DNA from 2 places in the Diaphorobacter sp. LI3 genome. Region 1 is predicted to be linked to the other one. Evidence: predicted binding sites of a transcription regulator. Region 1 holds the regulator's gene; the other holds the start of a gene.
The links. Region 1 encodes FliA, which starts transcription of late flagellar genes. Its sites were predicted from a motif close to CTAAAGTTTNNNNNNNNNNNGCCGNTA; they were not measured.
Positions count from the first base shown of each region.

Region 2: a site for FliA is predicted at 4,352-4,378, ahead of MRB47_RS11725 (YjfB family protein). Genes of this name have one in related genera too.

Region 1 covers NZ_CP094346.1:733,383-740,914, forward strand. The annotation lists gene MRB47_RS03425 (flagellar hook protein FlgE) at 1-357, opposite strand, end outside; gene MRB47_RS03430 (flagellar hook assembly protein FlgD) at 386-1,036, opposite strand; gene flgC (flagellar basal body rod protein FlgC) at 1,058-1,462, opposite strand; gene flgB (flagellar basal body rod protein FlgB) at 1,484-1,900, opposite strand; gene flgA (flagellar basal body P-ring formation chaperone FlgA) at 2,126-2,878, shown strand; gene flgM (flagellar biosynthesis anti-sigma factor FlgM) at 2,972-3,295, shown strand; gene MRB47_RS03455 (hypothetical protein) at 3,352-3,699, shown strand; gene MRB47_RS03460 (RNA polymerase sigma factor FliA) at 3,910-4,623, opposite strand; gene MRB47_RS03465 (hypothetical protein) at 4,628-5,425, opposite strand; gene flhF (flagellar biosynthesis protein FlhF) at 5,415-7,007, opposite strand; gene flhA (flagellar biosynthesis protein FlhA) at 7,004-7,532, opposite strand, start outside.
Region 2 covers NZ_CP094346.1:2,536,790-2,544,321, reverse strand. The annotation lists gene MRB47_RS11745 (Bug family tripartite tricarboxylate transporter substrate binding protein) at 1-138, shown strand, start outside; gene MRB47_RS11740 (IS110 family transposase) at 155-1,117, opposite strand; gene MRB47_RS11735 (amidase) at 1,365-2,915, shown strand; gene MRB47_RS11730 (NAD(P)/FAD-dependent oxidoreductase) at 2,937-4,064, shown strand; gene MRB47_RS11725 (YjfB family protein) at 4,124-4,327, opposite strand; gene MRB47_RS11720 (dihydrolipoyl dehydrogenase) at 4,484-5,896, opposite strand; gene MRB47_RS11715 (IMPACT family protein) at 6,008-6,601, opposite strand; gene MRB47_RS11710 (YgiQ family radical SAM protein) at 6,716-7,532, shown strand, end outside.

The sequences.
Region 1 (7,532 bases):
GTCATTGGTGACCACGTTGCCCACGTTGTCCAGCTTGAAGTTGCCAGCGCGCGTGTAGGCACGCGAGCCATCCGGCATCTGCAGCGTGAAAAAACCGTTGCCGTTGATGGCCACGTCCAGGCTGTTGCCCGTGACGGTGAGGTTGCCCTGGTTGAACTGCTGCGCAATGGCCGACACCTCCACGCCAATGCCGGAGTTGGTGCCGCTGGACGCGCCGATGGCCGAGGCGATCATGGCCGCGAATTCGGTGCGCGAGGCCTTGAAGCCCGTGGTGTTGGCGTTGGCGATGTTGTGGCCGATCACATCGAGGTTCTTGGCCGACGCGTTCAGGCCCGAGAGGCCTTGCTGGAAACCCATGGTGTTCTCCTGGAGGAAAGCGCGGCTCTCAGAGCACGCTGTGAATGCGGAAGTAGTTGACGATGTCGCCGTTGTCCAGCGTGAGCGTCAGCGCACCGGCGTTGGAGCCCGTGGCGACCACCTGCGCCTCGGACAGCCCTGTCGCGGTGACCGCGGTCTCGCCCGACGTGGCCCGCACGCGGAACCGCAGGTCGGCAGCGTTGCCGCTGTAGCCGGCGGCGTCCCACTCGAAAGAGCGGCGGCCCTTGTCCTGTGCGCCGAGGTCCACGGTGTCCACCACCACGCCGCCGGGCGTGACGATGTCCACCTGCACGTCGGTGGCGGTGTTGTCCAGGTTGAAGTAGCCCTTGCCCTTGCCGTCGCTGACGCTCAGGCGGTCGCCCTCGGTCAGCACCGAGCGGCCGATGAGCGAGATGCCCTGGATCTGCTGCATGGTCGAGAACTCCTCGGCCATGGTTTGCATGGTGAGGTTGAGCGTCTGGATGCCGGTGACGGTGTTGATCTGCGCCATCTGCGTGGTCATCTGCGCGTTGTCCAGGGGGTTCATCGGGTCCTGGTTGTTCAACTGCGCGACCAGCAGCTTGAGGAAGCGGTCTTGCATGGCCGCGGGGTCGTTGGTCGCGTTGGCCGAAGCGCCGGTGTTGGTCGTGGCGGTGGTGCCGATGGGGTTGAGGATCATGGCGTGCTTTCGGAGGGCGGTTTACTGGCCCATCTGCAGGGTCTTGAGCAGCAGCGTCTTGGCCGTGTTCATGACCTCCACGTTGTTCTGGTACGAGCGCGAGGCCGAGATCATGTTGACCATCTCCTCCACGGCGTTCACGTTGGAGTGGGTCACGTAGCCTTCGGCGTCGGCCATGGGGTTGGCCGGGTCGTGCACGCGGCGGCCGGGCTGGTCGCTCTCCTGGATGGACGACACGCGCACGCCCGCGGCGCTCTCAGGCCCCATGGGCGCGGTCTGGAAGACCACCTGGCGCGCCTTGTACGCCTGGCCGTCGGGGCCGGCCACGGCGTCCACGTTGGCCAGGTTGCTGGCCACGACGTTCAGCCGCTGCGACTGTGCGCTGATGGCGCTGCCCGAGACGTTGAAGATGGAGAACATGGACATGGCGGGTGCTCTCTTTCGGGATTACTGGCCCTGGATGGCGCTGAGCATGGTCTTGGACTGGCCGTTGATGAAGCGCAGCGTGGCCTCGTAGCGCACGGCGTTGTCCACGAACGCGGCGCGCTCGCGGTCCATGTCCACGGTGTTGTTGTCCAGGCTCGGCTGGGTCTGCAGGGCATAGCCCAGCGTGCTGTCCGAGCTGCCACTGGCGGCTGCCGGAAGCGGGATGTGGCGCGGGTCGCTCACGCTCTGGCTGCGCAGGGGGCTGGGGTTCTGAGCTTCGTTCACGGCACGCATGGCATCGGCAAACTTGAAGTCGCGCGCCACGTAGCCGGGCGTGTCCGCGTTGGCGATGTTGCTCGCGATGGCACGCTGGCGCTCCGAGCGCAGCAGCAAGGCGCTTCCGTGAAAGTCCAGGCGGTTGGTCATCTTGTCGAGCATGTGGGCCTCGGCGTGTAAAAAAGGGGTTCGGCCGCCATGGCCCAGGGGGCTTGTGGCGTGCGTCGATTATGGAAATCGCCCCGTTTTTCTAAAGCGCGAAGAGCGATGGGATTGGCCCGTTGTTCCGCGCTTGGCGCATGCGGTGGCCAGCCTACAGTGGCAGGTGTGAAAAGGCGTCCGGGGCCCGTTGTGCCGGACCGCCGTCAGACCCGTTGGAGTCCCGTCATGCCGCTTCCTATCCTGCGCTCATCCCGCCTTGCCTGCCTTCGCTTCCTGATGGGCGGCGCGCTGGCGCTGGGCTCTGCCCTGGCGCTGCCCGCCCATGCCCAGCAGGGAGGCGATCAGACCGCCGAGCTGGGCTCGATCACCCAGCACTGGCTGGACGATGCGCTGGCCCAGGCGCAGGCCGGGGGGCTGCCGCTGCGCATGGAAGTCAGTGTGGGCACGCTGGATTCGCGCCTGCGCCTGGCGCCCTGCGCGCGCGTGGAACCCTATCTGCCCGCTGGTGCCCGCCTGTGGGGGCGCACCCGCCTGGGCCTGCGCTGCGTGGACGGCCCCACCCGCTGGAACGTGTTCCTGCCCATCACGGTCAAGGCCTTCGGCCCCGCTTGGGTGCTGGCCGGCAATGTGGGCACCGGCGCAGTGCTGAGCGAGCAAGATGCCATCGAGGCCGAGGTGGACTGGGCCGCAGAACCCGCGGCCATCGTGGCCAACCCCAAGGACTGGGTGGGGCAGACCGCCACCCGTCCGCTGTCCGCCGGCCAGGCGCTGCGCCAGAACATGGTGCGCGCCCCCGACCTGTTCAAGGCCGGCTCTGCGGTGCGCGTGGTGGTGCAGGGGCCGGGTTATGCGGTCACCTCCTCGGGCCAGGCCATGAGCGCGGGCGCTCAAGGACAGAGTGTGCGCGTTCGCATGGCCAATGGGCGCATTATTGGGGGTACTGTGCTTGAGGATGGGACAATAGAAGCCACTTTGTGAGCCGCGAGGCACCACAAAGCGCTAAAGTCTGCTCCCTGCCGGCCGAAAACATGGCTACTGGCCCCACATCTCACAGGGGTGGTGGAGAGTGCGATGAAGATTGGACACAACCCGGATACTGCGACTGCGCTGTCAAAGGCCGCTGCCAACAAGCAGCAGGCCAAGGCCGCCGCACCTGCGCCGGCCGCTGAAGAAGCGGCCCAGGGCGCGACGCGCGCCGCCGCAGGCGTGCCCGTCACGCTGTCGGCCGCCGCCCGCGGGGTGGACGCCACCAAGTCCACGGCCGACTTCGACACTGCCAAGGTCAAGGCGATCAAGGCTGCCATCGAAAAAGGCACCTTCCGCGTGGACGCCGAAGCCGTGGCCGACAAGCTGCTGGCCAACGCCTACGAAACCCTGTCCCACTCGCGGGGCTGACCCGCCCTCCTGGGCCGGCTGGCCCGCCGGGGTGACAGGCTCTAGACTTGCACCCCATGTCACTCGACGACACCCTCACCTCCATCGAAGCGCAGCTGCAGGACATGCAGGCTGCGCTTCTTGCTTCCAACCTCCAGACTTTTGAAGACACTGCGGTGCAGCTGCGCGGCGCTGCCATGGCGCTGGCCCAGGCCCTGGCGCCTGTGGCGGGCGCGCTGGAGCCCGCCGCCGCGCAAAGGGTGCAGGCCATCGGCCGGCAATTGACGCTGGTGCGCGACCAACTGGCCCGGGTGATGGCGCTGACCGAGCGACAGGCGGCGTCGCTGCTGCCGCCCGTGGAGGGGGTGACTTACGGGCCTTCGTCCGGCGCTGCGGGGGCACGGATTTACCGGGCACCGGGGTGACTTTTAGCCCGAATTGCCGCCTGAGGCTTATGGGGTAAGCGCTGGCAGCTATCTTTTTTGATGGGTTCTTGGGGCTTGATGCTGTTGACCGGGACCCGCCCCGGCGGGCGCATATCCCGGCCCGCGCCATGAAAAGCCGCACCACAAGCTCAGAAAAATAGCTGCCCGCGCTTGTCCAGCAAGCGCAAAACAGCTATTTCATCCAAAAAATCAGTGCCCCCGCATCTTCGTCCGCAACCGCGCAATCGCCTGGCTGTGCAGCTGACACACGCGCGATTCGGTCACGCCCAGGACGGCGGCGATTTCCTTCAGGTTCATGTCGTGCTCGTAGTACATGCCCATGATGTACTGCTCGCGCTCAGGCAGGGCCTTGATGGCCTCGACCAGCGAGGCGCGTAGGCGCTGGTCGCGCAGCACGGCCATGGGATCGGCGCCCTCGTCGGCCACGTGGCGGTCCAGGAAGCCCTCGTCCTCGTCATCGTGGTGAAAGTCTTCCAGGTACACCAGCTGCGTGCCGCGCACCTTGCTCAGCAGGGCCTGGTAGTCCTCCAGGCTCATGCCCAGTTCGGCGGCGATCTCGGACTCGATGGGGCTGCGGCCCAGGCGCTGCTCCACGCGGTGCAGGGCATGCTCGATGTCCTTCTGGCTCTTGCGCGAGCTGCGGCTCATCCAGTCGCCCTCGCGCAGCTCGTCGAGCATGGCGCCGCGGATGCGCTGGCTGGCAAAGGTCTCGAACTGCACGCCCTGCGCGACTTCGTAGCGCGAGAGCGCGTCGTTCAGACCGATCATGCCGACCTGGATCAGGTCGTCCAGCTCCACGTTGGGCGGGAGCTTGGCGATCATGTGGTGGGCGATGCGCCGCACCAGGGGCACGTGCTGGTGGAACAGCGCGTCCCGGTCGAGCTGGCCTTTCGCGGTGTACATCGGGTCAGTGGCTCCGGTCCAGGGGCGAGAGGGAGGCGCACAGGCTGTGCGGGGGCAGCAGGGGCATGGCAGCGTCAATGGTGCATGCGTTTTCCAGCAGTTGCAAGGCCAGCCGCTGGATGTCCTGCGCGCGCGCCGCGGCCACGGTGGTGGTGTGGACCTGCAGGCCCAGGTGGGTGCGCGCGCTGCGCTGCAGCGTGTCCAGCGCCTCGGCGGTCTGGCGGTGCTGCACAGGCTCCTGTGGCGCGAGGATGGACGCCACCGTGCAGCGCACGCCGGCGTGCAGCGCCATGTGCTTGAGCTGGCGGTAGCTGCGCACCATGCCTTGCGCGCCGGGGCCGGTCATGATCAGCGGTACGCTGGCGCTGCCGCGCAGCAGCGGCGCCAGTTGCTCGGGCGGAGCATGCAGCACCACCAGCGCGTAGGCGCGAAACAAGGGCTGCAGGCGCTGCAGCACGGTGGCGCCATGGTGTTCGGACTGCTGCGCGAGGCGGGCCAGCCCGCGGGCCGCGGGCACCACGGCCAGCGACGCGCCGGTGGCGGAGGCCAGCGTCTGCGCGCCGTTCCAGGGAGCCGGGTGCAGCAGCTGGTCCAGGCCGGGCATGTGCGGGCTCTCCAGCGCCGTGCCGTCCAGCACCACGACGGGGTAGCCCAGGCGCTGCAGGCTGGAGCACAGCTGCCACAGCATCTCCAGCCACGGGCCGCTGCCCGGCTGGCTCAGCACGGCCAGCAGGCGCAGGTCCTGCTGCGGCGTGTAGCTGTGCAGCCCGGCGGCCTGGTGCAAAGCGGTATCAAGCAACATCGGCCATCCCCCGCTCATCGGCCGTTTCCGTGGCGTGCGAGAAGAAGAAGTTCAACTCGGCGGCCTTGGGGTCGAAGGCCGACTTCACGCTCGTGCGCATGGAGGCGCTCACGAGCTTGCGGGCGTCGGCCGCTTCCCAGTCCTCGGGCACGCGCTGGCCGTTGGTCACGCCGCGCAGCACCATCTGGTGGCGGATCAGCGCATCAATGGCGGGGCCCAGCTTCACGGCCTCGTCCACCTTGGACAGGATGGCCTGCTGCGAGCCGGTGGTCTTGAAGCCGGTGAGCACGTCGTCCAGCGTATCGCCGTGGCTGCTGGCGTTGAGCACCAGCAGGCGCTTGACACCGGGCAGCGCCAGCACGTCCAGCAGGTCGCGCTTGCGCGGGTCGCGCGGGGCCACCCCCGTGGTGTCGATGAGCACCATCTTCTTGGACGACAGCAGGCCCAGCAGGTCCTGCAGCGCCGCGCGGTCGTGCGCCAGGTGCGCCACCACGCCCAGCATGCGGCCGTAGGAGCGCAACTGCTCGTGCGCGCCCACGCGGTAGGTGTCCAGCGTGATCAGGCCCACGCTGGCGGGGCCGTGGATGCGCGCGCACAAGGCGGCCAGCTTGGCGGTGGTGGTGGTCTTGCCCACGCCGGTGGCGCCCACCATGGCGAAGATGCCGCCTTCCTCGTACAGCGGCAGCGTCTGCGCGTCGGTGCGCAGGTTGCGCTCCAGCACTTCCATGAGCCAGCGCACGGCGTCCTGGGCGCCCAGATGCTCGGGCAGGTGTTCCAGCACCGCGCGCGAGAGGGCGGGCGAATAGCCCGCACGGATGAGCTTGAGCATCAGCGTGGACTGGATCGGGTTCTGGCGGGCCTGGCCCAGCCAGGCCAGGGTGTTGAAGCGGTCCTCGATCAGCTCCTTCATGGACTGCAGTTCCTTCATGAGGTTCTGCTGTCCCAGGCCGGCCGCCAGCGTGGGCGCGGCTGTGGCGGGCGCCTCGGCGCGGCGCGGCGTGAGCTGCTCGGCGCCCAGGGCGGCATGCATGGGCCGCAATGGGTTGTGGCGTGCCACCGGGGCATTCACGGGCTGTGGCGCGGGTGGCTCGGGCAGGCGCTCAGCGCGGGGTTCGAAGCGTGGCTCGGGCAGACCGCGCTCCAGCGCGGCGCGCTCGTTCAGGGGCGCGGGGGCGCTTGTGCCGTGCAAGGCCTCGTGGCGACGGCGCAGCATGCGCTCGCGCACATAGTCCTGGAACGACAGCGTGCTCATGGCCAGTTGCTCGGTGTCGTGCGCCACGGTGCTGCGTGCCGCGGGCTCCGGCTGGCGTGCGGGCTGCGGGACAGGGGCTGCATGGGGCTGCGTCTGGGACATGCGCACCGGCTGGCTCGCGGCCAGGTCGTCGGCGCGCTCCTGCAGACGGTTGGGTGCCGGCTCGGCACCGCCGTGCAGGGACGACAGCGCGTCCTCGGCCGTGGCCACCACCTCGACGCCGCCCGCCGTGGGGCGGTTGGACAGGATCAGCGTGCCTTCACCGAAGGCCATGCGCGCCTTGGCCAGGGCCTCCCGTGCGGTGGGAGCGGTAAAGCGTTTGATGTTCATGCGGATGCACCTTTGAGGATCGGGCCGATGCGGATGGTGTGGGTCTCAGGAATCTCGCTGTGGGCGAGCACCTGCAAGCGGGGAGCCACGCGCCGCACCAGGCGGGCGATGGCGTTGCGGATCTGGTCGGGCACCAGCAGGCAGGCGGGCATGCCCAGCTCTTCCTGCTGCAGGGCGACTTCGGCGGCCTTGTGGGTGAGCAGGTCGGCCACGCCGGGGTCCAGCGCCGGGCCGCTGGCATTGCCCAGGGCCTGCATCAGCAGGCGCTCCAGCCCGGGCTCGATGGCGATGACGCTGAGCTCGCGCGTGGGGCCGTAGATCTGCTGCACGATGGCGGGGGACAGGGCGATGCGCACGCGGCGCGCCAGTTCCACCGGGTCTTGCGTGCTGCCGGCGTGTTCCGCCAGCGTCTCGATGATGGTGCGGATGTCGCGGATGTGCACGGACTCCTCCAGCAACAGCTGCAGCACTTTCTGGAATGTTGTGATGGACACCATCTTGGGCACGACTTCTTCGATGAGTTTG
Region 2 (7,532 bases), 1.8 Mb from region 1:
CCGGACACGCGCGAGCGCCTGCTCGCGCTGGGCTTCGAGCCGGCATTCGCCTCGTCGGCCGAGCTGGCTGCCCTGATCGAGCGGGAGCTGCCGCTGATGCGTGCCATCGCCCAGCGCGCGGGCATCACCGCCGACTGAGTAACCGTCTTCGAAGTCAAGCGCAATGAAGCGACTTGTCCCAAGGTTTTCCAGTGCGCACCATGGCGTTGAGCGTGGTGAGCAACTTGCGCATGCAAGCGACCAGGGCGACCTTGGGCAACTTGCCAGCGGCCTTCAGACGCTCGTAGAAGGCCTTGATGGCCGGGTTGTAGCGGGTGGCCGTGAGCGTTGCCATGTACAGCACGCGGCGGATCTCGAAGCGCCCGCCTTGTACGCGCCGCCTGCCCTTGCTGCCGCCGGAGTCATTGGCCATGGGCGCCACGCCCACCAATGCAGCGATCTCGCGCCGGTTCAGCCGGCCCAGCTCTGGCAGCTCGGCAATCATCGTGGCACTGGCCACCGGGCCGACTCCCGCAGCCGACTGCAGCAGCGTGTCGAGCTCCCCAAAGTGCTCGCGCACATGCGTGACCATCTGCTCTTCGATCTCATCGAGCTGCGCCTTGATCGCCGCCTCGATGGCCTCGATGCTGGCGTGCAGCTTCTTGGGCGTGATCTGCAGCCGTTGGCGCTCCGAATGGAGCATGGTCAGCAACTGGCGCCTGCGCGTGACCAGGGCCGCGAGCCACTGCTGGCGCTCATCGGCCAGGGGGCGCAAGAAGCGCTGCAGATCGTCGCGGCGCAGCAGCACCGCTGCCAGCTCGGCCAGCGTGCGCGCATCCACCGCGTCGGTCTTGGCCAGGCGTCCCATGGATTTGGCGAAGTCGCGCGCCTGGCGCGGGTTGATGACCGCCACGGGCAGGCCTGTGGCCTGCAGGGCACACGCTAACGCGGCCTCGTAGCCGCCGGTGGCCTCCATCACCACCAGACCCACGTCCAGGGGCTGCAGGGCAGCCGCCAGCGCCGAGTGGCCTTCGGCATCGTTGTCAAACCGCTGGGCGCTGCTCTTGGCACCCAGCACACAGACATCCACGTGCGCCTTGGCCACGTCGATGCCCACCGTCACTGAGGTAACAGACATGATCTTCAGATCCCTTGCTTGTGCATGCGCGCTCAATCAAGGCGCGCGTAACCGTTCGGGCTTCACGAAGACCAGCGCGGCGGCCATGCGTTCTGTACTCAGTCACGGGCTCTATCACCCCAGCGCCTACCAAACTGCACGGGCCGGTCTGGCCGCCTCAACGGCGTTCAGACTCTACCGCGCTGGTCTGGTTTAAAGATACAAGGCGCGGCTCATCCACAATGGCCCCTGGACCTTCTTCACGACCATGACTGCTGATCCCACGCTGGTGGAACTGTCTGCCAATGAACTGCGCCACCGCATCGGCACGGGCGAGATCTCGCCCGTCGAGCTGCTGCAAGCCTGCATCGACCGTATCGAGGCGGTGAACCCCTATGTGAACGCCGTCACGGCCACCTGCTACGACCGCGCCCGCGCCGAGGCGCAGGCCGCCGAGCGGGCGGTGCGCGCCGGCGAGCCCCTCGGCCTGCTGCACGGGCTGCCCATGGGCGTGAAGGATCTGGAGGCCACCGCCGGCCTGCTGACCACCTACGGCTCGCCCATCTACCGCGAGAACATCCCCGCGCAGGACAACGTGCTGGTGGCGCGCCTGCGCGCGGCCGGCGCCATCGTCACGGGCAAGACCAATATTCCCGAGATGGGCGCGGGCGCCAATTCGCGCAACGTGGTCTGGGGCGCCACGGGTAACCCGTTCGATCCGCGCCTGAACGCGGGCGGCTCGTCCGGCGGGTCGGCCGCGGCGCTGGCCTGCGACATGCTGCCGGTGTGCACGGGCTCGGACACGGGCGGCTCGCTGCGCATCCCCGCGGCCAAGTGCGGCGTGGTGGGCTTTCGGCCGTCGCCCGGCGTGGTGCCCAGCTCGCGCAAGCTGCTCGGCTGGACGCCGATCTCCGTGGTCGGCCCCATGGGCCGCACGATGGCCGAGGCCTGCCTGCAGCTGGCCGCATCGGCCGGCCTGTCGGCGGGCGACCCGCTCACCTATCCGCTGGACCCCCACAGCTTCCTGCACCTGGAGCCGGCCGACCTGGGCGGCTTGCGCGTGGGCTACACCGAAGACTTCGGCGCCTGCGCGGTGGACGACGGCATCCGCGCGGTGTTCCGCGCCAAGATCGGCGCCATGCGCCACCTGTTTCGCTCCTGCGACGAGACCCGGCTGGACCTGGGCGACGTGCACCGCTGCTTTGACGTGCTGCGGGCCGAGAGCTTCGTGGCCGGCATGCGCGAAGCCTACGAGCGCGACCCCGCCAGCCTGGGCCCCAACACGCGCGCCAACTACGAGATGGGCGCGGCCATGTCGCTGCTGGACAGCGCCTGGGCGCAGGCCGAGCAGACGCGCATCCTGGCGCGCTTCCAGGAGGCGTTTGCCAACTTCGACGTGATCCTGGCACCCACCACGCCGGTCTCGCCCTTCCCGTGGACCGCGCTGTACGCCAGCCACATCAACGGGGAACCCCAGGCCAACTACTACCGCTGGCTGGCATTGACCTATGTGACCACGCTGACCACGCACCCCGCGCTCAGCGTGCCCTGCGGGCGCGATACGGCCGGGATGCCGTTCGGCCTGCAAGTGGTGGGGCGCTTTCGGGACGACCATCGCCTGCTTTCCATCGGCCTGGGGCTGGAGCAGGCCTTCGCCCGCATCGATGGCCTGCAGCGCCCGCGGCCCGACCTGGCCCGGCTGGGGCCGGTGCAACCCGCGCTCACCTCCATCGTCACCCATGCGCCGGACCCCGATGACGCGCGCGGCGTGCCGCGGCTGGGCGCACGCGGTGCCGCGGAGCAGGCATCGGCGGTCTGACAGTGATTGGCGAGGGAACCCATGCAACCCTATGACTTCGTGATCATCGGCGCGGGCATTGCCGGCGCCTCCGCCGGTTGGGAACTGGCCGCGCACTGCCGCGTGCTGCTGCTGGAGCGCGAGGCCCAGCCCGGCTACCACACCACCGGCCGGTCGGCTGCGCTGTACTCGGCCACCTATGGCACGCCCAACATCTGCGCACTCACACGGGCCAGCCGCGCGTTCTACGATGCACCGCCGCCCGAATTCGGCAGCGCCCCCATCCTCACGCCGCGCGGCGTGGTGTACCTGGCGGGGCCCGACCAGCTCGACCTGCTGGAAGCCGCCTACGCCGAGGCGCTGCCGCGCAACCCGCAGGTGCGCCGCCTGACGCGCGAGGAGCTGCTGGAGCAGGCCCCGTGCCTGCGCCCCGAGGCCGTGGCCGCGGGCATGAGCGAGCCCGGCGCCGCCGACATCGACGTGCATGCGCTGCACCAGGGCTACCTGCGCGGCCTGCGCCAGCGTGGTGGCGAGATCCGCACCCATGCCGAGGTGACGGCCCTGCAGCGGGGCGAGGAGGGCTGGCACATCACCCTGGCCGATGGCGAGGTGCTGCGCGCGCGCGCCGTGGTCAATGCCGCAGGCGCCTGGGCCGACGTGGTGGCAGCCCAGGCGGGCGTGCCGCCCATCGGGCTGGAGCCGCGGCGGCGCACAGCCTTTACCTTCCCCGTGCCGGCCGGCATGCAAGCGGCCCACTGGCCAGCCGTCATCGGCATTGCGGAGGACTACTACTTCAAGCCCGACGCGGGGCAGATGCTGGGCTCCCCCGCCAATGCCGATGCCGTGGCGCCGCACGACGTGGTGCCTGAGGAACTGGACGTGGCCCTGGGCATCCACCGCATCGAGCAGGTGACGTGCTTTCAGATCCGCCGCCCCTCGCACACCTGGGCGGGGCTGCGCTCGTTCGTGGCCGATGGCGACCTGGTCATTGGCTGGGACAACCATGTGCCCGGCTTCTTCTGGCTGGCCGCGCAAGGCGGCTATGGCATCCAGAGCGCGGCGGGTGCGGCGCTGCTGACCCGGCAGTTGGCACTGGGCGAGCCGCTGGCCCCCGAGTTGGCGCGCGAGGGTGTGGACGTGGCGGGCCTGTCGCCTGCGCGGCTGCGCTGAGCAAGGCCAGAGCTGAAGCCGGCCTGAGCCGGCGAAAAAAAGCCAGCGCGCCGTGCGCGTCAGGCGTAGGTGTTGAGCTGCGTGCCCAGCGGGCCCTCGGTCGCCAGCGGTGGCTGGGGCAGGGCGGCGAGCAGGGTGGCCGCGGCCGTTTCCTGCGTGTCCAGGGCCTTCTTCAGCACGGTGACCTGGACGGCATCGGCCGTCTCGCGGCTTGCGAGGGCGTTGGCGGTGCTGACGATGGATTGGGTGAGGGCGATGTCCATGGCGATCTCCGGTGTACCTCTTGTTATCGGCCAGTTCACCGCGGATTCAAGGGTGCTTCTATAAACATAGCTGTTGGCGCTTGATACGTAAGAATTTCAAGCTGTTTTGGTGCTGAAAATCCATCCTGGCAAGCGCAGCCAGCTATTGTTTTTGTATCAGTCCAGCGCGCTCGCGCCGTAGGCCTCGCAGGCGGCGAGGTCGGAATCGCTGGCCTTGGGCAGGCGCGAGGCCGCGTCGCGCAGCGCCGTGCGCAGGCCTTCCTCCAGCACCGGATGGTAGAAGGGCATGCGCAGCAGGTCGTGCACCGTCAGCCGCTGCTCGACGGCCAGCGCCAGCAGGTGAGCCATGTGTTCGCCCGCTGGCGCGCACAGCTCGGCGCCCAGCAGGCGGCCGCTGCCGTGTTCGGCGTACACGTTCAGGCGCCCGTGGTTGCACTGCGCCACGCGCGCGCGGCCCTGGCGTGCAAAGTCCACCGTGCCCCCCACCCATTGCCCCTCGGGCAGATCGGCATGGCGCTGCCCCACCACGGCGGCATTGGGCTGGCTGAAGGTGATGGCCAGCGGCGTGCGCCGGGCGAAGCCACGCGGCGAGGGCGCCAGGGCGTTGAGCCCGGCAATGTGGCCCTCGTCCGCAGCCTCATGCAGCAGAGGGCGGTCGCCATCGGCATCGCCCGCGATGAAGACGGGCAGATTGCCCACCTGCAGGGTGCACGGATCGATGGGCGGGCGGCCCTTGTCGTCCAGCGCCACGCCCAGCGTGTCCAGTCCCAGGTGTTCCAGGTTGGGGCGCCGGCCCATGGCGGCCACCACCTGGTCCACCACCACGGTCGCGCTGCCGTTGGTGACCTGTATGCCGCCGGCCACCTCGCACAGCTCGGCCTTGTCGCCCACGTTGACGATGAATTCGTCCTTCAGCCGCGCCAGCAGCGCGTCGTTGATGGCGGGGTCGCTCAGGCCGGCCACGCTCTTGCCCGTTGCGAAGGCCATCACTTCCACCCCCAGCCGCGCGAGCGCCTGCGCGATTTCCACCCCCAGCGGCCCCAGCCCGATGACGGCCACGCGCGGGCCGAGCGTGGGCTGCTCGAACAGCGTGTCGGTGGTCAGGATGCGATCGCCAAAAGCCAGCCAGTCCTCCGGCACGATGGGGCGCGAGCCCGTGGCGATGATGATGCGCCGCGCGGTGTGCACCTGGCCGTTCACTTCCACACGTTGCGCGTCCAGTAGTCGGGCGTGGCCGCTGATGGCACGCTCGCCCGCGTCGGTGGCGGCCAGCGTGCCGGCCACGAAGTCATCGCGCAGCGCGCGCACGCGGCGCAGCACGGCGGGCAGGTCCACCCGCAGCGCATCCGCGCCCTCGATGCCGAAGGCGTGCAGCGCGCGCCGCGCATGGTAGGCGTTGGCGGCCTCGATGAGCATCTTGGACGGCATGCACCCCACGCGCGCGCAGGTGGTGCCCCAGGGGCCGTCGTTCACGATGCGCCAGTGGTCGGTGCGTTTGCGCACCTCGCGCAGCGCCGCCAGTCCGGCGGACCCGGCGCCCAGGATGATCACGTCCAGCGGCTGGCTCATGGAGGGGGCTCCTTGTCAATGCGGGCCGCCAGTGTCGCCGCGTGCGCCGGCGCGGCATGTAGGCGCGCAGGCATTGTTGGGCTTGCGCGGGCGCGGCCCCGGTCCCGGCCTTCAATCCGTGGATTCGCCCCAGGCCACGCGGCCCTGGCCTGCTTCGTTCACATGGTGGACGAAAGCCTCGGCCTCGGCCTCGGGCAGGCGCAGTTGCAGCGTGACCAGCGTGGCATGCTGCACCTGCAGCAGCTGCACGCCAGCACCGTCGATCATGCGGCGCAGCAGTCCTTCCAGGGCGTAGGGCACGCTGCATTCCAGGGTGCGCATGCGCTGCAGCGGCACCTTGTCGGCCTGCAGCAGCGCCTGGGCCACGGTATCGGTATAGGCGCGCACCAGGCCACCCGCGCCCAGCTTCACCCCGCCGAAATAGCGCACCACGGTGGCCAGCACGCCCTCCAGGTCCTGGTGGCGCAGCACATCCAGCATGGGCCGCCCGGCGGTGCCGCTGGGCTCGCCGTCGTCCACCGCGGCGGACTGGCCGCCCGCCAGCAGCGCCCAGCACACATGGGCCGCGCCCGGGTGTTCGCGCCACAGCGCATCCACCACGGCCTGCGCGCTCGCGCGGTCGGCCATGGGCTGCACGCAGCCGATGAAGCGGCTTTTCTTGATGATGAGTTCGCTGTGAACGGGGGCGCTGAGGGTGTAGGGCATGGGGGCGGCCGAGCTTACCCCATGGGCCGACGGCGGCAAGGGCCATGCGGAGGCAGTTAGGCGCAAAGGGGGCATGGCTTCTAAAATGCCCGGCCCCCACCTGCAGGCCCGCCCATGAACGCCCCGATCGATGTCTCCTTCTTCCCGCGCAACGCCAAGCCGTTGACCAGCTACCGCCCTTATTGGGCCAAGCGCTTTGGCGTGGCGCCGTACCTGCCCATGAGCCGTGCCGAGATGGAGCAGCTGGGCTGGGACAGCTGCGACGTGGTGCTGGTGACGGGCGATGCCTATGTGGACCACCCGAGCTTCGGCATGGCGGTGATCGGGCGGGTGCTGGAGGCGCAGGGCTTTCGCGTGGGGATCATCGCGCAGCCGGACTGGCAGAGCGCCGACGCGTTCAAGGTGCTGGGCAAGCCCAACCTGTTCTGGGGCGTGACCGCGGGCAACATGGATTCGATGATCAACCGCTACACGGCGGACCGCAAGATCCGCAGCGACGACGCCTACACGCCCGGCGACGTGGGCGGCAAGCGGCCCGACCGCGCCGCCGTGGTCTACAGCCAGCGCTGCCGCGAGGCGTACAAGGACGTGCCCATCGTGCTGGGCGGCATCGAAGGCTCTCTGCGCCGCATTGCCCACTATGACTACTGGAGCGACAAGGTGCGCCGCTCCATCGTGGTGGACAGCAAGTGCGACATCCTGCTGTTCGGCAACGCCGAGCGCGCCCTGGTCGAAGTGGCCCACCGCATTGCGCGGCGCGACCCGGTGGATACCATCACCGACGTGCGCGGCACGGCCTTCGTGCGGCGCGCGTCCGAGCCCGGATGGTTCGAGATCGACTCCACCGAGGTGGACGAGCCCGGCCGCGTGGATGAGCTGATCAATCCCTACATGACCACCAGCGAGCAGGCTGCGGCCCAGGGCCAGGCGT